3 regions of the Clostridium sp. CM037 genome follow, and region 1 is predicted to be linked to each of the others. Evidence: a T-box and tRNA genes for the amino acid it is inferred to sense, from the RefSeq annotation. Region 1 holds a T-box; the other regions hold tRNA genes.
The links. A T-box is a leader RNA that pairs with one kind of tRNA and senses whether it is charged. The one in region 1 lies ahead of leuS (leucine--tRNA ligase), so its partner is inferred to be a tRNA-Leu.
Positions count from the first base shown of each region.

Region 1 (4,941 bases):
GAATGTATCCAAAGTATCAGCTTCTCTATGAGCTGCGCCGCCACAAACTGGGCAAGGGACATTCATAAAATCCTCGCATTTAGCGAGTGGTGATTCTCCGTCTGGTGCAAATTCTACGTTGTACGGCAGTTCTACAGGAAGTTGATCCTCAGGAACAGGAACAGCCCCACATTTTTCGCAGTGAATTATTGGAATAGGAGCGCCCCAATATCTTTGTCTTGAAACTAACCAATCGCGAAGTCTAAAGTTTACTTTTTCACAGCCGAGACTTATACTTTCTAATTTTTTTACAATTGCTTTTTTTCCATCGATGGTAGATAAACCATCAAATTCTTGACTGTTTACCATTTTTCCATGTTCAGTGTAAGGAAGATTTTCGCCCTCTCCATTTACACTTTTAAAACCAATAATTACTCTTTCAATAGGCAATTTGTATTTAGTAGCAAATGCAAAGTCTCTATCATCATGAGCAGGAACAGCCATTACTGCACCAGTTCCATAAGTGTTTAGAACATAGTCAGCTACCCAAATTGGAACCTTGCGGCCATTGATAGGATTAATAGCATAAGAACCAGTAAATACACCTGTTTTATCTCTTGTAATAGATTGTCTTTCTATATCAGTTTGTTTTCTAGCATCATATTTATAAGATTCAACAGCATCTTTATATTCACTTTTAGTGAGGACATCTACAAGTTCATTTTCAGGGGCTATGACTACATATGAAACACCGAATAAAGTATCTACTCTTGTAGTAAATACACTAAAGTCTACATCAGAATCAGCTACTTTAAAAGTAACATCAGCACCAGTAGATTTGCCTATCCAATGTTTTTGCATGGATTTGGTTTTTTCAGGCCAATCCAAGGTATCAAGCTTTTCTAGTAGTTCATCAGCATAGTCAGTTATTTTTAAGAACCATTGTGTTAAATTCTTTTTAGTAACCTCAGTGTTACATCTTTCGCAAAAGCCATCTATTACTTGCTCATTTGCAAGTACTGTACTACAGCTAGGGCACCAATTTACAGGTGCTTTTTTCCTGTAAGCAAGGCCTTTTTCAAATAGTTTTAAGAATAACCATTGAGTCCATTTATAATAATCAGGGCGACATGTAACAACTTCATGATCCCAATTAAACATTGCTCCCATAGCTCTTAATTGCTTTTCCATATTAATAATGTTTTGCTTCGTAGAATCCTTTGGATGCACTCCTGTTTTTATTGCGTAGTTTTCAGCAGGTAGCCCAAAAGAATCAAAGCCCATTGGCTGAAATACATTGAATCCTTGCATTTTCTTCATCCTAGCCCAAGAATCTACAGGGCCATAGTTAAACCAATGCCCCGCATGTAATTGGCTTCCGGACGGATAAGAGAACATTTCAAGTACATATAACTTCTTATCAATTTTATTTTCATCAAATTCATAAAGGTTAGTTTCTTCCCATATTTGTTGCCATTTTTCATCGATAGTTGTAGTATATTTTGCCATTAGTATTCCTCCTTATTATGATCTATAGGTTAAATCATCTCATGCTGAGCTGCAATCATTAAGCTTTTCTACTTAGTTTTAAATTAGAAAATAAAAAAAACCCTCATCTCAACAAAGAGACGAAAGTAATATTCCGCGGTACCACTCTAATTAGGCATTACGCCTCACTTAAGAATATAACGGTTTTAACCGTACTTGTTTTCACAAGTAAGCTTTTACTTACAAGTAAGATTTTACTTAAAAGTAAGCTCATAGGCAAGTTCATATTATATCATTACTGCTTCACACCTAATAGCAGCTCTCTTTAAAATGCTATAAATACTACTACTCCTAATAAAAGCAATTTATTATAGTATCATTTGTTTAAGATTGTATTATTATTCATTATAATTTAAATAGAATTTTGTGTCAAGGCTATGTGATTTACTTAAATTTCTTAACAAGATTTTTATTTGCATAGGATATAAATGCAGTAAGCGCATAGTCATATACTATGAAGGCAAACTCCATAACAATTATTATTAAATATATATTTATATTAGGAAGTTTTGATAATATAAATAATTTATAAATAAATATAAGTATAGCGGAGGCTATATTAAAATACAATAACTTAAGCACAATTTCTAGAATCATACTTCTTAATTTTTCTATAAAATATTTCACAAAACCATAGGAACCAAAAATTAGTATATATGCAATGCTTATAAGCTTTGAAGGTATAATAAATAAACTAAGCAAGGAGACAGCACCATATACTACAATGGTATTCTTTATTCCGGTAGTTAAAATTGAAAGTGGAATAATACAGGAAGCAATGCCTAACATAAAAAATTTATTTGTAGGGAAAATAGAAGAAAGATATAGTAATATTAAACTAAGTGCTGCGAATATTCCACCCTTAGCAATATTATTAGATGTCATAAAAATCATCTCCTAAATTAATAGAATTAGCAACAGGATATAAGATCTCCGCCTAAACATTCACAAATACTATCTGCACACCACAAGTTAAGACATAGATTACCCATGCAAAAATCATTGTTACGCTTGCCATAATAGTTATCTCTATAATTTGAAGTACGCGAATTTAGTTCATTAAAACTTCGTCTATATTCAATATTATTAGGATCTTGCGTGCAAGCGCGGCTTATAAAATTATAAGCACTATCATGCCAACCTTTTTTGAGGTGGAGCACTCCCGTTAAATAATTCCACTCGGCAGTTTTTGTATTCATGGAATTTAATTGCTGCTCAGCGGAAGCTATATTTCCGTTATTTAAATCCATTCTTATAGATTGATATATATTGTTATTAGTATAGTCATCATTTGAATTAGAACCATAATTATTAGACGAATTGTAACTGTTAGAAGAACCATTGCTACTTGAAGAACTAGTGTTTTTCATAAGTGAATCATAGGCTTCATTTAGTTCCTGCATTTTTTCTTCTGCTAAATCTTTTAAAGGATTATCACCATACTGATCAGGGTGATATTTTTTTGCTAGCTCTCTATAGGCTTTTTTAATATCTTCTTTAGATGAGCCTTGTCTTACACCAAGTACTTCATAGGGATTTATCATCTTTATATTCCACTCCTTTTAAATTATTAATGTTACATTCTTTATTAAATCATCACCTGCGGTGCTGCAATATTAACGACTTCAGAAGGAGATTTATACCACCACTGAAGTTTTCTACTTGTTAGGGTATGTTACTCCCACTTATAGAAGTGGGAGACTTTCCTTCTGAAATGCCGTTAAAAACCTTATCCATTTTTTCCATGAGTCCGAGTTCTAGTATATTACATAATATAGCTTCATTTTTTATTAAAGGTAATCTATTTAGATATTTTAAACATTGCTGCGCGCAGGTAGATAATAAAAAATCAATTCGGGGTGCTATCGATATACTAAAACTTTTGAAATCTAATTTATCCGTATTAAACAATGAATTTATAGCATTAAAAGAATCACTTTTTATATCCTTTTCTAAATCATCATAAGCATCTATAATATATATCCATTTACCTAAATTATACCCAAGCCAATATAAATCATCCTTAAAGGAAGCAGTCTTATAATAAAATGATATTATAAAGCCTGTAAGGTCAGCAAAAACATGAGAAAGCTCATCTATAGATAGCTGCTCATCAATGCATAGATCCTTATGGTTCGCTTCGAGGGTATTTAGTAATAAAAGCTTTTCTTTTGTATAATTCATTACATCATTATATGCTATATCTGATTTTGATAAATAGTTTTTTAAAAACACTGAAAAAACTTTACTTTTCATTGTTTTATTATCGTAAACATCATCCATTATCTTATAATAGGCTAAAGTAATATTACAAAAGGCGGCATAATCTATTGCCTGGTTATTATTAATCATAATCCTTTTTTTTAGTGGATGCATCATACATTTAAATTTAATAAAATTGTATTTATTCTCTGAAAGTGCATCCAAAAGTACTGCCAAGAAAGTCATATCATAATTTAAAGTAAGCCTTGGTAGGTTTCCAAAATTATTTTTAATAGAGTTACATAGGCCACAATAATAAGCTTTGAATTTCTCGTAGTCTTTTATCTTCATTTCCATTTTACATGGAGTTACATATCCAAACATTATAGTTCCTTTGATGATTTTTTTGATTTTAGTATTTCATAAATGCTTTTAGCCGTAGTATCCTCTAATTGGTAGCCGAGCAAAGTCACAACTTCCTCAATTTCGAACTCATCCTCGCTTTCAATTTCTATGTAAGGAAAAGGACAGAATGTCTTTTCATTTATATCTATTTCAATAAGAGTATTTTTGTATTTATAGCTTTCTCTATATTTTTTAATAGATTGTATAAGCTCTAGACCTAAGGATTCGAATATACCCTTGGCAGAAGCTGCATCTTTAATTTCTGATTCATGTTCATCCATAATTTTATACTTTTCTTGGCTTATGAGTTTTTTCGTGGTTATGTAATGGACTGTGGAATTTGTTAGTTCATCATGCACTGTTCGTATTCTTGCATAGCCTTTGCCGTTTAGTAACCTTTTATCCGAGAAATCATAAATATTATTTATTTGATTTTCTTGTTTTACTTTTATAGCATTTATGTTTAATAGTTTTTTGCGGATTTCTTGTACATCAATATCTATAATTCTAAGTTCTATTTCTCTCAAAGTAGTTCCTCCTTGTCACTCTTAGGAACATAACAGTTATTAATTGTTATTCTCCTATTTTTATATATCTAATCATTAATTCTTTATTATACCATTAATTGTGATTATATCATAACTTAAGTAAAGTAACATTAATATTGCTTTAAAATTACAAATTCCAATACAGGAAAATAGGTAGTCACAATAATATTGTGTTAAGAACTAAGGATAATAGCAATATATGACTTTGTTATAAGTGACGATACATAGTATAATAATTGGGCACGTTTAAATAAATGGA
Region 1 covers NZ_CM143650.1:813,421-818,361, forward strand. The annotation lists gene leuS (leucine--tRNA ligase) at 1-1,488, opposite strand, end outside; T-box leader at 1,601-1,835, opposite strand; gene ACWJKP_RS04000 (hypothetical protein) at 1,912-2,412, opposite strand; gene ACWJKP_RS04005 (J domain-containing protein) at 2,439-3,068, opposite strand; gene ACWJKP_RS04010 (DUF5685 family protein) at 3,193-4,113, opposite strand; gene ACWJKP_RS04015 (class IV adenylate cyclase) at 4,113-4,661, opposite strand.

Region 2 (4,941 bases), 1.9 Mb from region 1:
TGGCCAATTAGTTTTCGTTTGCCTATTAATAACATTGGTTATATCACCGAGTCGTCTATAACTGATGACCTGAGATATAATAGAAAACGCTATCTCTTCTGGTGTAACTGCTCCTATCTCAAGACCTATAGGGGCATTGACTTTGTTTAACTCCTCTTGAGGATATCCTTCACTTAGCATTTGCTCCATGACGCTTTTAACTCGCCGTTTTGAACCAATCATTCCAACATATGCAGTATTATGTTTTAAAACTTGTCTTAGACAATCCATATCATGCCTATGACCTCTAGTTACAATAACAACGTAAGCAGATTTATTTAAACTAATTAAGTCGAAACAGTTCTCGAAACTCTCACAAATTACTTTTTTAGCAGTAGGAAATCGTTCACTATTAGCAAATGAGGGTCTGTCATCGATAACTGTAACTGAAAAACCTGCTTTTGAACCAAACTCAGCTAAGGGCTTAGCTATATGTCCACCACCTAAAACTATTAAGCGTGGTTCTGGAAAATATGGTTCAATTAAATAAGCTTCACTTTCACTAATTTTAACAAGCTGAAGAATTCCAGTTTCTATTGCATAGTTTGCCTTTTGGTAAAGTAATTCATCTAAATCAGATATTCGATTATGGGAATTCAGACTTTCCTCTGTAAAAAGTGTTTTGTTCTGATATGGTTTATTTCCACAATTTTTGTTATCCAACATTGTAATAATAACAGCATTATTTCCTGAGCCCACTTCATCCAGTAAATTTTTATAGGTATCTACATTCATGATTTCATTCCTCCAAGTTTATTATCATTTGAAATTCACCTTTGATAAGTTATTTATGTCTATAAACAAGCGAATTAACCAACAAACTATTACTTCATTATAACAATATATCCTAAAATCTCAATAACATTGCTGGATATATTGTTAACAACAAAAACTGAAAATTCATTTCCAATAAACCTTTCACCATATAATTAATACTATTTCTTTGAACCCATATCTCTGGAATACAAAATTCGTTATTAAGGGAATATCCAAAGATAACTAATCAGTATACTTGTCCTAATAGCTGTTTTTCTAGAAGATCGAAATCATATGTTCTTTGATCATAGTCGCAGAAGCCACCATTTTTCACATTATGGCTTGAGCTGCCACTCTTTTTACTAGCCCACTGTTTTTGATAGAATTTTACCTGCTCAGCAGTTTTTATGCCTTTACTTATCCAGCTATTGAGTACTTTAGTGATGTACTTTATAGTTTTAGCATTATATTCTACAGCCTCATCAATAGACATAATGATAACTTTGCTACTTACCTGCTTTGCAAAATCTAATATTTTTTCATACACCAAAGGCGTGATAGCATGTACATTTTCTTCAAATACCTTAAGTACACTTTTTAAGCCCTCACCATCAGCACCAGCAGCAGAATTATTTCTATATTTTATGACTATTGCTTCTTCTTTAGTTACTGCTTCTTTCTTAGTTAATGCTTCTGCTTCTTTCTTAGTTAATGCTTCTTCTTCTTTATTTATTAATTCTTGTTCTTTATTTATTAATTCTTCTTTATTACTTCTTATTCTATTACTTGGTAGCCCCTTATAAGGGCTTTGTAAGACCCTACTAATATACTTGTTATTTATGAATTCACGTGACTCCTGAATCTCTTCCTTTTTCAGAAAATCATTATTATCTTGGTCTTCTATATTTTCCATGGGAATTACATCAGAGCTGCTTTCTAAAGTAAAGTTTATAGGATGATTGTCCACTTTTTCTAAGTAGCAATTTACAGAAGTTCTATCATCAGTAAAATTAATATCAAAAGATTCCTCTATAATGAGGTTCTCGAAAATTTTCGCTACATCTAATTGAGCTACATCACATTTTTTAAATAAAATTTTAAGAAATTCTTTATTTTTAACCCTGGATAACTCGTGATGAACACATTTAATAGCGTTTATATTGTTAGGTACGTTGTATTTCATCCAATTTAACACCATAATCTCTTTCGTATCATCACAGTATAAGATTTTGTTATACTCACAGAATCTTTTAATTAGCTTGTCTACAGTATCTCTGTTGTACCCAGTTTCTGTAGCTATAAATTTTTTTGATATTTCATAAATACCGCACTGCGTTGTTTTGGTATTTGAGATAAGATATAAATAAAAGTATTTTTCCTCTGGTGTAAGTTCAAACACAAAGCTATCACTCCAAAATTCTGTATAAATCTGTCTGTATTTAGCCATTAGTTAATCCTCCTTAATATTAATTAAATCATCACCTGCAAAGCTGCACTATTAACACCTTTTAATTAAGCCCTATATATAATAGCCACGAGAATCGCAAATCCGAACCCCCTAATATTAAATATTTTTAAGTTTTTTATAAATCTTTTTAAATTTACGTCCAGATTATGTTACATAATAATCCTGAATTAGATAAAACGTATATAATATACTTATTATACTAATTTAACTTTAGGTTTTCTTTATTTAGTTTAAGCAAAACAAAACATTGTAGAAATTTGATTGCCATAAGGCTCACCATTTATGCAGATGAGGTGGAATTGGCAGACGCACTAGAATCAGGGTCTAGCGCTTTACGGCATGCAGGTTCGATTCCTGTCATCTGCACCAAAAAAAACACTCATTTTATGAATGCTTTTTATTTTTTAATTAAATTAACAAATCGTAATTTAAGGCGAGTTAAAATAGGCTTAGGGGGTAGTTTTGTAGGTTCAATTTACGCAGAAAATTTCATCATCAACATTAAGAAATATATTAAAAAGTGGATATTATATTCTAAATGTATGATAAATGGTTATTCCATAAGAAAATGTGCCGAGATAGTCGAAATTAGTGTGCCTACATCTTTTTATTGTAGGCATAAGTTTTTAGACGCTATCAGAGTATATATGGGTATTGGAAATGTTGGTGGAGTTATAGAAGTTGATGAGGCATTTTTCAGAGAATCCTTTAAAGGAAATCATAAGAAAAGCACTACTTTTACAATGCCACGAGAACCTCATAGACGTGGAATTAAAGGTAGAATGAATCATACAGATTTAGAAAGACTCTTTGCAGGTAGGATTGAAGATAATTCAACCATCTGTACTGACTCTCACAAGAGTTATATTAAGTTTGCCAAAAATTCGGATGTAGAACTACAGCTGGTTAAGCGTGGTAAGCATAGAGAATGATGCTGAAAAGACTAAACATCTTTTAGTTCAGTCACACACATCTCATTCTGATACAAAGTTAAAGGATTTTAAAATCAGAGAAGCAATTTATATATAAAGATGTTATGATATTTGCTCATTTATAGTACTATATTGTATAATTGAATGAGGATACAATAATAGAATTAAGCATAAATTTCTGTATATATCCAAATTAGAAGGGTGGCGTAATGGTGGGATTAGTATTTTTCTTAATAATGGTTGTTGTATTTTTTTAGCATTGTTCTTTATAATGCTAAACGTAATATTTATAATTATATGGAGAGTAAAAAAGCGGAAAGGCAAGACTACTAAAAAAAGATATATTGTTATTCCGATAATTTTTTTAATCATAAGTCTTTTAATAGAGCTGATTCCTATTGGTTGGATTGGTGCAGTGAGGTCAGGAAACAAAAGTAGCTCAAAAGATGTTATCATAGCAGAATCGGGCAAAATTGTATACTGGGGATATGATGGTGATAGAATTGAGAATTTTAAAATGGATGGTACTACCTACGTTGCTATAGTAGTATATTCAGGCTCATCGGATACATGGGAGCTTGGGAAACCAGTTGCTAATATCAGGTATAAGTCAGCCGATGAAACATTAGACAAAATTATGAGTTCACTATCTGCTCGTGATGATACTTCAACATTATATCCAGTTATTAATGAAAAGGGATTTAAGTTATATACTATAGAAAGTACTATCGCTATAGGAAGTACTATTACTATTTACTGCCCTGATAATCAGAAGGATTTGGTTTTAGCGTACTATAAAGAGCTTTCTTATGTAAATTAAGGGAATCCATTTTTGGTTTCCCTTAAAAATTGTCATATTATCAACATTGTTATTAAACATGGCCTAAATTAAAAGTTCCGGTTTTTATTTTAGAAAGTGAACTAAGGTATATTATAACCATTTTGTTGAGTATTTTAGGTCGATATATATACCCCCTTGCGGCAGTTTCTATATACAGTCCGTGTACTCAAAATACCTGAAATTAGTGTATACATCGATGATTTTCTTAAAAAGAAGGACAATCACTGCTTAGTGGCAGATGTTGAAGGTATTAAAATGGTGCTGTATGGGTTAGGATTTTAGCAGGTGAAATAAAAGGCTATGAGAACATAGATGATAAAATGCCAGAGTTTTCTATTTCGCTGATAAAAGAATATCAAAATCAAGGGATAGGAACATCTTTGATGAAAAAGATGATAGAATACTTGAAGGAAAAAGGATACAGCCAAACATCATTGAGTGTATCCAAAGGCAATTATGCAGTGAGAATGTATAAGGCTGTAGGATTTAAAATTATAGCTAAAAAAAAAGATGACTATTTAATGCTACTAAAATTAATTTAGGTACAGATGGTTCTCGATATTTTTATATTGTTTTAGGGGACCAGCCAATCTTTCCTATAAAATACACATTAAGACACATATCCCCGAAACAAATTTTATAAACGTATATATCCATTATTCTATAGTTCGCTACACCAACCTTAGTTTTTGAACTGGAAGAAATTCACCCTTTTAGTTTGCCGAAATCTTCCCCTTTGTGATTGCCGGTTACAACTAAAAGTTATACTTATTTTGTGCAGTAAATCGCAATTGCCTGTGAGAGGAATTCTGCTGTTCCCTCACCATTCTGGTCAATGTTTTTCTTAAAACGTTCATCTCCAGCATACATAAGACCAAGGCACTGCAAAATTTCATTTGTACAGT
Region 2 covers NZ_CM143650.1:3,136,390-3,141,330, forward strand. The annotation lists gene ACWJKP_RS15125 (XdhC family protein) at 1-774, opposite strand, end outside; gene ACWJKP_RS15130 (DnaD domain-containing protein) at 1,043-2,242, opposite strand; tRNA gene ACWJKP_RS15135 (tRNA-Leu) at 2,548-2,632, shown strand; gene ACWJKP_RS15140 (IS1595 family transposase) at 2,650-3,195, shown strand; gene ACWJKP_RS15145 (hypothetical protein) at 3,611-4,015, shown strand; gene ACWJKP_RS15150 (GNAT family N-acetyltransferase) at 4,357-4,578, shown strand; gene ACWJKP_RS15155 (MerR family transcriptional regulator) at 4,805-4,941, opposite strand, start outside.
Region 2: it has a tRNA-Leu gene. The T-box ahead of leuS (leucine--tRNA ligase) is inferred to sense a tRNA for this amino acid. The anticodon was not compared.

Region 3 (4,941 bases), 700 kb from region 1:
GGTAATTCACTATTAGATATTATTGTTTTCGGACGTAGGACAGGGTTCCATGCAGGTGAAAAGTGCAAAGTGGTTAAAGTAAAAGAACTAAGCCTTGACCATGTTAAAGAATACCACAAAAGCCTTGAGGAAAACGGTGTGAATACAGACAAGATTTCTCCTGTACTACTGCCCCATTATACCCATGGAAGAGAAAATGATAAATAATATTATTTAGTTTGATTTTTACTATGAATAAGAGTATTTATTTTTCGTAACAAAAATAGAGTTAATATTTATAAAATCAATTGACGTAGTAGATTGAAGGGTGGTGATAGGTCGAAAGGTGATGATATGAACAATAAAATACATAATTAATATGTTGAGTTCTTCATAAAATTATATTGAGTTATGTCGGTAGGAAATATTAAAATAGTTATTGTCATAATAAAAAATAAAAAAGGGGAATGAAAATATGAATATTAAAGAAGAAGCAATGAAGTTACATAGACAATGGAGAGGCAAAATTGAGGTAGTTTCTACAGTACCTGTAAAAAGCAAGGAAGATCTTTCGATAGCTTATACGCCAGGGGTTGCAGAGCCTTGTCTTGAAATTCAGAAAAATATAGATTTATCATATGAACTTACAAGACGATGGAATCTTGTAGCAGTAATAACAGATGGTACTGCTGTTTTAGGTTTAGGTGATATTGGACCAGAGGCAGCGATGCCTGTAATGGAAGGAAAATGTCTGCTATTTAAGACTTTTGGAGATGTGGATGCTTTTCCTTTATGTATCCGTTCTAAAAATGTGGATGAAATTGTAAATACTATTAGTTTACTACAAGGTAGCTTTGGTGGTATTAATTTAGAGGATATAAGTGGACCTAGATGCTTTGAAATCGAAAGAAAGTTAAAAGAGGTATGTGATATCCCGATTTTCCACGATGATCAGCATGGAACAGCTATTGTAGTTGCTTCGGGCATAATTAATGCTCTAAAATTAGTAAAGAAGAATATTCAGGATATTAAGGTTGTAGTAAACGGTTCAGGAGCGGCAGGTATTGCCGTTACAAAATTACTAATGAGTATGGGGCTAAAAAATGTTATCCTTTGTGACAGAAAGGGTGCCATCTATGAAGGAAGAGAGAGTCTAGGTGGTGAAAAAACTTTAATGGCAAAAATTACAAACAAAGAAAAAGTACATGGTATACTAAAGGAAGTCATCGTTGGAGCCGACGTGTTCATAGGAGTATCAGATGCTAACCAAGTAAGCCAAGAGATGGTAAAGACCATGGCAAAGGATTCCATCATATTTGCAATGGCAAATCCAGTACCTGAAATTTTACCATCTTTAGCCAAAGAAGCAGGTGCAAGAGTTGTTGGTACTGGAAGATCGGACTTTCCAAATCAAATCAACAACATATTGGCATTCCCAGGAATATTTAGGGGTGCATTAGATGTTAGAGCAAGCGATATCAATAATGAGATGAAGATTGCCGCAGCATATGCTTTAGCGGAGCTTGTGAGTGATGAAGAATTAAATGAAGATTTTATTATTCCACTACCATTTGATCCAAGAGTTGCAAAAGCCGTGGCTGATGCCGTTATGGAAGCTGCTAGAAAATCTGGAGTAGCTAGAATATAATTATAAAATAAATTTTAAAATTTTAAATAGATTAACAAGCAAGAAAAACAGTGGAAGGAGTTGTGGGTTCATGCGTAAAGTAGATGTAAAAGAAATTGAAAATGCTTTAAAAGACATGAGTATAAAGACAAATTTTTATGTGGGAGAAGACGTATTAAATGCCTTTCGTAAATCCCAAAATGAAGAAACATCTCCTGTAGGGAAAGATATTATAGCCAATTTGTTAAAAAATGCTGAAATTGCAAAAACGGATCAAGTACCAATTTGCCAGGATACAGGTATGGCGGTAGTATTTGTAGAGGTAGGTCAAGAAGTACAGTTAATCGGGGGAAATATTACAGAAGCCATTAACGAAGGTGTACGACGTGGATATAAAGAGGGATATTTAAGAAAATCCGTTGTAGAAGATCCTTTACATCGAAAAAATACAGGAGATAATACTCCGGCTGTGATCTATTATGATATTGTACCGGGGGATAAAGTCAAAGTAACTATAGCCCCAAAAGGTTTTGGCAGTGAGAATATGAGTAGATTAAAAATGCTTAAACCATCAGATGGTTTAGCAGGTGTACTTGATTTTGTTGTAGAAGCCGTTTCACTTGCAGGTCCAAATCCATGTCCACCTATTGTTGTAGGTGTTGGAATTGGTGGCACATCTGATAAGGCAATGTATCTTGCCAAGAAGGCATTAACAAGAGATATTGGTAGCCATAATGAAACAGAGCATTTAAAAGAAATTGAATTAACTTTACTAGAAAAAATTAATGCACTAGGCATAGGACCTCAAGGACTAGGGGGAAATACTACAGCCCTTGCTGTAAATGTGGAAGCTTTTGCAACACATATTGCTGGATTACCTGTGGCAGTAAATATTAACTGTCATGTGGCAAGACATGCAGTAACAATTATATAGGGAGGGGAAAATATGGAAATCAAACATATATCTACTCCTTTAACACAGGAGAAGTTGAAGGATTTAAAATCGGGAGATAGTGTTTTAATATCAGGAACCATGTATACAGGTAGAGATGCAGCTCATCAGAGACTAGTAGACGCAATTAATAATGGGGATGAGTTACCTTTTGATCCTAAAGATGCCATTATATACTATGTGGGACCTGCTCCAACTAAACCTGGAAATGTAATAGGTTCTGCTGGTCCAACTACTAGTTATAGAATGGATGATTTGACTGTTCCATTGCTTGAACTAGGTCTTACTGGAATGATTGGGAAAGGGCTTAGAAGTCAAACTGTAGTAGATTCAATGCAGAAAAATGGCGCAATTTATTTTGCTGCAATAGGAGGAGCTGGAGCTCTTATTGCTAATACAATAAAAGAATGCGAAATTATTGCTTTTGAAGATTTGGGTCCAGAAGCCGTTCGTAAACTGACGGTAGTGGATTTTCCGGCTGTGGTTATAATAGACACCAAAGGCAATAATCTTTATGAAACAGAAAGAATAAAATATCAGAAATAAAAAATAAAAACTGTATTGGGAAATTCCAATACAGTTTTTATTTCTTTGAAAGAAATTTATTTTAAATATAAAAGACTATTAAAAATTAAAAGATATGTTGACAGGCAACGTTTATATTAAAAAACAATAAAAGTTTTGTGCACCGTTGTGTCACCTTTTTGCCATTTTGGGCATAAAAAAGGGCTTTCAAGAAATCCTTGAAAGCCTTATGGTGCCGAAGGCGGGAATCGAACCCGCACGGTATTGCTACCTCTGGATTTTGAGTCCAGCGCGTCTGCCAGTTCCACCACTTCGGCATGTCTGACAATATGAATTCTAACATATATTTATAATTAATGCAATAGTTATAGTATACTTTTATTAATAAATTTTATATCTTAATAGATAAAGGTTTTATGTTAAGTATTAATGTGTTGAAATAAAATTACATAAATAAAACTATTTATAATAGAAGTAATATATTGAATTAATAGCCACATAATGCTAAAATCAAAAGTAAGTTGTATATATTAAACATTAATTTTTAGATTTTATTTAAAAGTCTAAAAGGAAGAATAACAAAATAAGGAGGGATTTCATTGCTTAGAAAGAAACAGAAAAGAATACTTAGCTGGATACTATCGTTAGCATTAATATTATTTAATTTTAACGGTGTTATTGGAACTAAAATTGTAGAGGCGGCTGGAATTGACACATCGACAAATGTAACCGTTGCCAGAAAGAGCTTGGAACCAAATGCATTTACTCTAGGAATTGGACAAGTAACGTCTCCATCAGTAGCTCCAGTTAATGCTACAAATAAAACATTTGATATTGTAGAAATTACAGATTTTCATGGACAACTTTTGGATTCAACTAATACAAAACCTGTAGGAGCTGCATTAGCAAAAGTAGTTAAAGACGTGAAAACTGCAAATCCTGGAAGAACACTTATCATTGGTGGAGGAGATCTATATCAAGGAACACCCACCTCTAATGTACTAAGAGGAGTTCCAGTTCAAAAGGTGTTATCAAATATGGGAATGGAAGTTACAGCTTTAGGCAATCATGAGTTTGATTGGGGACTTGATATAATTAATACTGAAACTATGATTGGTGCAAATTACAACATTGTTTGTGCTAATATGTATAAAAAAGGGACAAGCAATAGACCATATCAGCCTTATAAGATAATTACTAAGGATGGTGTTAAAATAGCAGTAATAGGAGCAATACTTAAGGAAGCTCCAAGTATAATTATGCCAGCTCTAGTAGATCCTTTTGATTTTAGGGACCCAGCTACAGAAATTAATATAGTTGCAAAGGAAATCAGAGATGGAAATCTAGCTGATATAGTACTAGCAGATGTACATGATGGTGGTTCATCGCTTAATACTATGGTTAATAAATTACATGGCGTAGATGCGGTATTTGGTGGACATACACATAGTATTGGTGATGTTGTAAACAAAGATGCAGATGGGTTGGACGTACCTACATTAATAGCAGCGGCTACTGGTAAAGGTTTTATAAATTTAAAGATTACTGTAGACTCTACAAACAAAATAGTAGGTTTCTCACCTAAAGGTTCAAACTGGAAAGGACTTACAGTGACAACTACATCAGCAACAGACCCAGATTGCAAGAAAATTGTTGATGATGCAAGTGCGTCATTACTTCCAATATTTAATGAAGTAATTGGAACTAATGACAATGCTTTAACTAAGAGCCAAGTTGACTCACCTTATGGAGAATCTCAACTTGGAAATTGGATGGCAGATGTTGTAAAGAACTATTCAAAATCACCAGCAGAGGTGGGAATGGTGAATAATGGAGGGATTAGATTAAGTCCAATTCC
Region 3 covers NZ_CM143650.1:1,513,184-1,518,124, forward strand. The annotation lists gene ACWJKP_RS07185 (FAD-dependent oxidoreductase) at 1-207, shown strand, start outside; gene ACWJKP_RS07190 (NAD(P)-dependent malic enzyme) at 455-1,627, shown strand; gene ACWJKP_RS07195 (fumarate hydratase) at 1,698-2,540, shown strand; gene ACWJKP_RS07200 (Fe-S-containing hydro-lyase) at 2,553-3,104, shown strand; tRNA gene ACWJKP_RS07205 (tRNA-Leu) at 3,314-3,400, opposite strand; gene ACWJKP_RS07210 (5'-nucleotidase C-terminal domain-containing protein) at 3,683-4,941, shown strand, end outside.
Region 3: it has a tRNA-Leu gene. The T-box ahead of leuS (leucine--tRNA ligase) is inferred to sense a tRNA for this amino acid. The anticodon was not compared.